DNA from 2 places in the Butyricimonas sp. RTP31003st1_G1_RTP31003_210430 genome. Region 2 is predicted to be linked to the other one. Evidence: riboswitches for the same ligand, from Rfam matches in the RefSeq annotation. Region 2 holds a riboswitch; the other holds the start of a gene.
What was found. Region 2 has a riboswitch for cobalamin ahead of AB5542_RS18445 (4-hydroxyphenylacetate 3-hydroxylase family protein). Riboswitches for the same ligand answer to the same signal wherever they lie in the genome.
Positions count from the first base shown of each region.

Region 1: linked by a shared signal. The riboswitch ahead of AB5542_RS11235 (acyl-CoA carboxylase subunit beta) and the one ahead of AB5542_RS18445 (4-hydroxyphenylacetate 3-hydroxylase family protein) in region 2 are both predicted to bind cobalamin.

Region 1 is NZ_JBCOSQ010000031.1:50,367-54,779, reverse strand. Features, by position in the region: partial or broken gene AB5542_RS11235 (acyl-CoA carboxylase subunit beta) at 1-1,315, opposite strand, end outside; cobalamin riboswitch at 1,434-1,617, opposite strand; gene AB5542_RS11230 (GIN domain-containing protein) at 1,791-2,609, shown strand; gene AB5542_RS11225 (PKD domain containing protein) at 2,680-3,684, opposite strand; gene AB5542_RS11220 (DUF5074 domain-containing protein) at 3,693-4,413, opposite strand, start outside.
Region 2 is NZ_JBCOSQ010000079.1:10,754-15,166, forward strand. Features, by position in the region: gene AB5542_RS18440 (NifU family protein) at 1-56, opposite strand, end outside; gene AB5542_RS18445 (4-hydroxyphenylacetate 3-hydroxylase family protein) at 34-1,497, opposite strand; cobalamin riboswitch at 1,852-2,055, opposite strand; gene AB5542_RS18450 (phosphoglycerate kinase) at 2,276-3,469, opposite strand; gene AB5542_RS18455 (tetratricopeptide repeat protein) at 3,698-4,413, shown strand, end outside.

The DNA.
Region 1 (4,413 bases), on a different contig from region 2:
AAAGAATAGCAATAGCCCCTTCCGGTCCCATAACAGCAATCTCGGCTGTCGGCCATGCAAAATTATAATCTCCGCCAATTCCCTTACTGTTCATCACGATATAAGCACCCCCGTATGATTTACGCAAGACCACGGTAATCTTGGGAACCGTCGCCCGCGTGTAAGCATATAGGAGCTTGGCTCCGTGCCGGATAATTCCGGCATGTTCCTGATCGGCCCCCGGAAGGAAACCGGGAACGTCCTCCAAAGTAACAACCGGAATATTAAAACTATCACAGAAATTAATAAAACGAGCAGCTTTCACCGATGAATTCATATCCAAAGTACCCGCCATAACTTTGGGTTGATTCGCAATAATCCCGGTCACGAATCCCCCGAATCGGGCCAACCCAATAATGATATTGGGAGCGTAACTCTCCGCAATCTCCAAAAATTTTCCTTTATCTGTAATCAAACGGATAACATCCCTCACATCATAAGGCTTATCCGGATCTTCAGGAACAATATCCCGCAAACTCTCTTCTATCCGGTCAACCGGATCATCCGTCACCAGAAAAGGAGCGTTCTCGATATTATTGGAAGGCAGGTAAGATAATAACATCTTTACCCCCAATAACGTATTTTCATCATCATTAAAAACAAAATCCGCCACACCTGATTTCACGGCATGTACAGATGCACCTCCAAGTTCTTCGGGAGATATTGTTTCATTCAGTACCTGTTTCACCACGTTAGGTCCGGTCACGAACATATAACTGGTTGCTGCCGTCATAAAAATAAAATCAGTCAAGGCTGGAGAATAAACAGCCCCTCCGGCAGCCGGCCCCATAATAACTGAAATCTGAGGGATTACTCCGGAAGAGAGTACATTCCGTCGGAATATTCCCGCATACCCGGCCAAACTAGCCACCCCCTCTTGAATCCGGGCTCCTCCCGAATCAATCAATCCCACGACAGGCGATCCCGTTTTCAGAGCCATATCCTGTACTTTTATAATCTTGGCCGCATGCACGGAACCCAACGAACCACCCTGCACGTTAAAATCTTGCGAATAAGCAAAAACCTGACGCCCGTTCACCGTGCCGAATCCGGCAATCACCCCATCCCCGTATGAACGTACTGCTTTACCAAAAGAAGTCGCCGCAGAAGGTGAGTAAGCATCCACCTCTTCAAATGTCCCCTCATCGAAAAGAAATGTAATCCGTTCCCGAGCGGTAAGTTTTCCCCGGTTGTGTTGTTTGTCCTCATACTCCTTACCGTATTGCCGGGCTAAGGCATCTTGTCTTTCCAGAAATTTTTCAAACGATTTTCTCATACTAAATTAGTTTATACACTATTTAGCTCCACACGAAATAAAGGAAAGAAATAAGAAAAATACGCCCCAAGTATCTCAACCGGGTTGATAAGTCTGACCTTAGCTTCATTCCGCGAAAGCATTGTCAATCCGCAAAGGCAGGTATCCTGACTTTCACCATTTTGCCGTCCTTCCCATCCCCTGGACAGTGGACATTAGTGGCAAAACCCTTCTGGTGATTACAGTTGCGCGACAGTCCGTGATTCTCACACGGTTCCCTATTCTCCTCGTCAAAACGAGGCACCTGAGCAGTCTGATTACGTGTTGTAAAGAACTTTAATGGGAACAAATGTATAAAATATAATTGGTTTGATTCAATTTATCATCAGAAAAGTTCTTTCCATGCTTCTCCTCATTCTCCCTTTTTTTAGAAAATAACACCCATACCTGTAACTTTTCATTACCTTTAAGCGTCCCATCATAAAAACAGATTATTATGAAAAAAATATTGTTTGTCATTTTCGTTCTCTGCCTCTCGATAGTCGGAGCTTTCGCACAAGAGCAAATCACCGTTTCCCGATTCCAGGGACAAAAAATCACCGGAATCAAGGCTCACGGAATCTTCAGTATCACAACGAAACAAGGTAACACCACCGGAGTCACCGTAAACATTCCGGCCCGACTCGAAAAACAACTCGTTCTGAAACTGGATTCCGATGGAAAATTACAAATCTATATCGAAGGAAAAATTACCACTAAAAATAAAAGAAATAATGACGACGACCATTTCACGGCAGAAGTTACCGTTACCAGCCTTGATAACGTGGAGTTAACCGGAGTCTGCAAATTGGAAACAATCGGGGATTTCACGACAGCCAAGCTAAAGGTGGACCTCTCTGGAGCCAGCAAAATGCTTGTAGGTGGAGACTTCCTAGCAAAAGAAAAACTTGACATAGAACTAAGTGGTGCCTCAAACCTCAAAGGACAAATGACCAGCCCCGAATCAACCTTCGACATTAGCGGGGCATCAAACCTCTCCCTTAAAGGTAACACCATACACTGCAAAATGGAAGTATCGGGAGCCTCAAAAGCAAACTTGGAAGACTTTCCGATAAACGAACTGAAAGCAGAAGTATCGGGAGCTGCAAAAGCTCATTTTCAAGTCAAAGAAAAAATCAGTCTACACACCTCCGGTGCCGCAAAAGCTACATACTCCGGCGATCCGATCATCCTCTCCCTGCACTCATCAGGAGCTTCGAACATTAACAAGATCTCCTCAAAACTCTTGGAGAACAAGAAAGAATACGAGAAATAGTTATTAGTCTAATATAAAATGGGGAAAACGAAAAATTGTTTTCCCCATTTGTATCAACAAAATACCTTTACTAATTGTTTGGCGCAGCCTTTAACAAACGAGGTATTGGTAATATATTTTTCTCTGCATTATTAATCGGAGAGAATGTCCAAGTATGCCATTCCTCATTTTCCAGCAAGCGATTACCTGCATAAAGACCAGAATATTCATATTCTTTCGATTCTAATACAGCCTCTCCACTCCCTAGCCAATAAGAAGGATAAACTACATACCATCCACCAATCCAATAATCTCCTCCTGAAATTACGTTAAAACCATCCATATTGACATCAGCCTCTTTCTGTTCATAAATACCATCCTTGAAATCTGCCTCTGTCAAATGTATTCCTTTCAACGTTCTATCCCCATATTCAAGATCTTCACTTTGAATTTCAATTCCATCACCATCAATATCGTAACCGAAACCCCTTATTGTCATTCCAAGATTACCATCAGATGCCACGATAATAAACAAACGCGGATCTTTTTTAGCAATATCCACGATCATATCATGTCCCGTAGGGGGATTTGCTTTTTCCCATCTATATCCCCAAGCACGAAAGAAAACATCACGATCTTCAGGATTTGACCAATTCTCCACTTCTCCGGTAATCCATTGTATGGCCAACATCGATTGATTCTCACCACTCCCAGTCCAGTTCGTAATATCCGATATTTTGAACCCATCCATCACCTGAATGTCCAAACTATCGGATGCAGTACCAAGTCTATTAAAAGCAGTCACCTTGATCCGAAAGGCCCCTTCCTTCACTGATGAGAACTCGAAAATAGTATCAGTAGATACTTCTTTCCCATCCACGAACCACTGCAAGCCTGCCTCTGTTGTATTAATGATATTCGCTCTCAATCTCACAGTTCTTCCCGGAAGGATAGCATCCTTCAAACTCAAATTCTGAACAGACACTTCCGGAGCCGTAAGCGGCTCTTCCCCATCATTCCCTCCATCATCACTACAGGAAATCCACATTCCCGCAAAACACAGAATAGCTAAAATATAACGTAAATTCTTCTTCATGAATGTTATCATTCAAAATTATAAGTAAAAAATACACCAGCAGGACATTCTGTATATCCTTTATAATTGGCCTTCAATGCCAATTTATCATTATTAAAATCAAAAACACAGATTTTATTTTCAGGATCCAAACTATAGCTCGAAATAATATTAGCGTAAACCTCTCCTGTAATAGGATGTACAGCGATGCAATTATATAAAGTTAGAACATGATCCAGTCTCTCAGTCATATCTCCCATGAACTCAGTCTTCTTCTGGCTGAAAACATGACGATAAACAGGCATCGGAGTACTGCCACTACCCATGTATAATGTATCGCCTTTGGCTGTAATATAAGGAGTTGCATTCCAACCGCCGTTCAATATCTTGCCTGCCGTTTCGTCTTCAATAGAATTCTCTTGCATGGAATAGCTCTGTGCATCAAGCTTTATAATCTTTGCTGGCTCTTCCCCACTGGCTCTACAAGCAAGCCATATATTACCGTCGGAAGATGGGATAACACCAGAAATGTTACCGCTAACAGGTATTTCTTTTGAAATGGAAGACTTGTTTGATTCAATAACGATAAGTTTATTGCTTTGTGCCGCAAAAATTTTACCGTTTGCAACGGCCATAGTCGTTTTGTTCGCTCCAGCAGAACCTTCAATAAATGTTAGGACCTTGGATGATGGATTAAAACGATATACACCATTGTTATCGCGAATGTAAATATCATTATCATCAAGAACA
Region 2 (4,413 bases):
TCCAGGTGCTTCCACAGAGTCGTGGGGTCTTGATTATTTCCGGTTCTTACTTTCATCGATCCGGGCAATTTGTTTTGCTAATTCTTTCTTGTTTTCGAGGTTTCCTTGCCGGGCAATCATGATTCGTTGTGCTTGTGGGGAGCCGGCTCCGTGCATGGATTCCGTGCGGTAGCCTACCGCCGCGGTCCCGAGCGTGATGTTCTCGATCAGGCGAAGAATACGCATCCGGTTTTCAGTGTCAGTCCCCGTGGCTCCTTGCAGGTATTTTTTTACATATCCACCGATATACGGGTCTCTTAAATCTTGGGCTGAAGGCATGGTTACCATTAATCCCCCGGCAATATCTTCCGCGAGTCTGGCAATTTCATACGGGAAACGAGTCACGTTCTGTTTGCAGACATTGGCAAGTAGCAAATTGATCTGGTAGTTGCCCGCCAACGTGGGTTCTCCTTCTGCCGAGCAGGCGATTCCGCACGAGTAAAGGGTTTCGTTGAGGTGCATCATTTCGATGAGCTTGTCCTTGATATGGTTGGCTTTAGGTACTCCATTGTAGTCTGCGGCGAGAGCGGCAGCACCGATAAGTACGTCACCTACACCGACTTTACATCCCCCGTAGGATTGTCTGTGATAACCGGCAAAACGCTCTACCATCATGCCTGCAAATTCATATTCTTTACACATGAAAATTCGCTCGTTGGGGACGAATACATCGTCAAATATCACAAGAGCTTCATGTCCACCGAATTGTGAATTTCCCAAGTCGAGATCCGCGTCTTTTTCCATTTTGCGGGTATCGCAGGACTGGCGTCCGTAGATCATGAGTACGCCTTCCGCGTCAGAAGGTACGGCAAATGAAACAGCGTAGTCTTTATCGGATTCTTTCATGGCTACGGTCGGCATAATCAAGTGTTCGTGGGAATTGACTGCCCCGGTTTGGTGAGCTTTGGCCCCGCGAACGATAATCCCGTCCGGGCGTACTTCCTTGATGCGAAGATATAGGTCCGGATCTTCTTGTTGTGATGGAGAAAGACCCCGGTCTCCTTTCGGATCGGTCATAGCCCCGTCGACAGTGAGATCGTTGTCTTGTACATATTTCAAGTACTCTATGAAACGTTTGTGGTATTCCGTTCCATGAGCTTGGTCAATTTCGTAAGTGGTGGAGTAAATGGCGTTGAAGGCGTCCATTCCAACGCAGCGTTGGAAACAAGCCCCGGTTTTCTGTCCGACTAAACGTTGCATCTTTACCTTGTTGATCAAGTCTTCGGTGCTTTGATGCAGGTGGCAGAAACGATTAACTGTTTTTCCGGTAAGATTGGATTTTGCCGTCATGAGCGTCTTGTACTCATCTTTTTCAGCCAATTCATAAGTCATGGCCACTGCATTCATGGACGGGCGGATCATCGGGTGATCTACGGGATTGCTGATTAGTTCTCCCATGAAATAGACCTTCAGGTTTAGTTTCCTGAGACTCTCAATGTACTGTTCTTTTGTCATCATGATCTTTGATATTTTATTAGTTGTAATATTTTGAATAAAGAAAAATTGCAGTAAATAAAAGCCGTTTGCTGTCTGTTACAGGGGAGAATTTGAAGGGAAGAAAGTGAGAAGGGAAAGGATACAGAGGATCGAGGCGTATGTTTGCCGTTGAAGGGGTAACATTCGCTGTCTCTCGTTGCCATCATAGAGAAACATTTTCTTTTTCTCGTTGAAAAAGAATTAATTACGTCAGTATAAATATACTCACGCTGTAATGCTCCTTTGTTCATAATGTTCCATCCCGGGGGACGTCAACACAATTTTATTTTTATGAATAACTTCGCACATCTCCTTTACCCCAAATCCCCAGAGTAACGGATTTATATTTTGTCAGGCAGGTCTTCTGACTTGTTCCGGAATTCGCGGCCTTCCCTTTTCTTGTTGAAAAAGTGACCATTAGAATGCGAAAACCTTTTTAAGAACTTACAGCTGAGGGCACAGTCCCGGATTTTCACCGGATTCCCTATTCAATCTTTTCCCTTGCAGGGGGAAGAGATCACCATGACGTCACAAAGGTATATAAATATAATTGTATTCCTACTTTTTTTCTGTAATTTTTTAATGGATGTAAAAAAGCTTAGTCCGTTAATTTGTTAATGAGGTCTTGATGGAGACGTGTAGAAATTCGAGAGAATAGGTAATAATGATTTAATGGTGGTAAAGTCTCAAAGAAGAAATTTTCTATATAAGAAAAGTGACCGGAATTTGCTCCGGTCACGATTATGATGTTTGGTGAAGTTTATTTTCCTCGAATAGCCGTGATTCCCGGTAACTCTTTTCCCTCGATGTATTCGAGCAGGGCACCACCTCCGGTGGATACGTAGCTGACCCTGTCGGCCAAGCCGAATTGGTTGATGGCGGCAACAGAGTCGCCACCCCCGATTAAGGAGAAGGCGCCGTTTGCTGTGGCTTTCACGATGGCATCAGCAATGGCCTTGGTTCCCACGGCGAATTTTGGCATTTCGAATACTCCCACGGGGCCATTCCAAAGGATTGTTTTGGATTGCTCGATGACCTTGGTGAAGGAAGCAATACTTTCCGGGCCTACATCCAATCCTTCCCATCCATCGGGAATTTCCATGGAAGGAACGATCTGGGTGTTGGCGTTATTGTCGAAAGCGTCGGCAGCGACAGTGTCGGTTGCCAATACAAGATTTACACCTTTTTCTTTGGCTAGTTTCATGATTTCAAGAGCCAGGTCGAGTTTGTCTTCCTCGCAGATAGAATTGCCGACATGACCGCCTAATGCTTTTTTGAACGTGTAAGTCATTCCACCGCCCAAGATGAGGTTATCCACCTTATCCATGAGGTTCATGATAATATCGATTTTGGATGAAACTTTGGAGCCTCCCATGATGGCCGTGAACGGGCGGGTAGGGTTGTGCATTACTTTATCCACGCTTTCCAATTCTCCTTGCATGACGTAGCCGAATAGTTTGTCATTCGGGAAAAATTTGGCAATAACAGCGGTGGATGCGTGAGCCCGGTGGGCTGTCCCGAAGGCATCGTTGATCCAAACGTCGGCTAAAGATGCCAGTTTTTGAGCGAAATTCTCGTCTCCTTTTTCTTCTTCTTTGTAGAATCGAAGGTTTTCCAACAGGAGAACTTCTCCCGGTTTCAGGTCTGTTGCAGCTTTTACCGCACTTTCCCCGATGCAGTCATCGGCGAACTTCACGGGTACACCTAACAGTTCTTCCAGGTGTTTCTGGATATGTTTTAATGAAAATTTGTCTTCCGGTCCGTTTTTCGGGCGTCCGAGATGAGACATCAATATTACGGAACCTCCTCCCGTCAACACTTTCTTGATCGTGGGAACGGCTGCCCGCATACGGGTGTCGTCCGTGATCTCGAACTTTTCATTTAAAGGTACGTTGAAGTCTACGCGGATAAGCGCCTTCTTGTTTTTAAAGTTGTAATTATCAATTGTCTGCATAGCAATTGTTATTTTAATGAGTAAATTACTTAATCAAAAGATAAAGGTAAGGATAAAATTATTTAAACCAAAAAATATGCAGGAAGGAATTTAGTGGATGTACAGGATGAAAAAATGTGGGTGAAAATTTGTATCACTCACGGAAAATTTGGATTTTTACCTTCAATAAAAATGTGCATGGTAGTGAATAGACTATTAGCTTGGTGAGAGAAGACAAAATTAGCAAGAATGAGACGAGTTGTAATCATAATATGCATGGGGATAACAATTTTGTTTTTGTTGTCTTCTTGTCGGAAAAATGAGAAAGCGAAAACAGCAGAATTGTGCAGGGAGTTGGAGAACTCTGTGATGTTATCGCCTGCGTTTGATTCTTTGGTAAAGGTGTCTATGGGGTTACCTAATTTTTTCCGTTCGAAAGTATTGTTGACCGCGGGAAGTTGTTATTCCACTAGGGTGGAGCAGATGCAACAGGCTCGGATTTACTTACGGGAGGCCTACCGGATTGCCCCGCGGGACGTGAAGAATTTAGTGGCGCTGGAATTAACCCGGCTTTACGGTTCTTTGATTTTGCGGGATAGTTGTGTGGAAGAGGCCATTCGTTTTATCAGCCGGGTGCCTTCTAAGGTGGTATTTACCCGGGAGGAAGAGGCTAAATTCTATTACTTGGGAGCTTGTTTTTTTAAATCGATCGATATAGACCGGGCTTTTAAAGCCGTGGATCAGGCATTGTCGTTGTATCGGGGACTTTCGGATACGGAGGGGGAGATCGAGGCTTATCGCTTGAAAGCAACTTTATACGGGGTCTTGCAAGAATATGAAGAACAATATGCTTGTTACGAGGAGGCCTATCGCCTTTTACGACGATCAAGATTCCGGGATAAGGTGAAACCTTTTTACGAGCAGATGGCGGCAAGCCTGAAAAAGTTGGGAAGGCATGAGGAGGC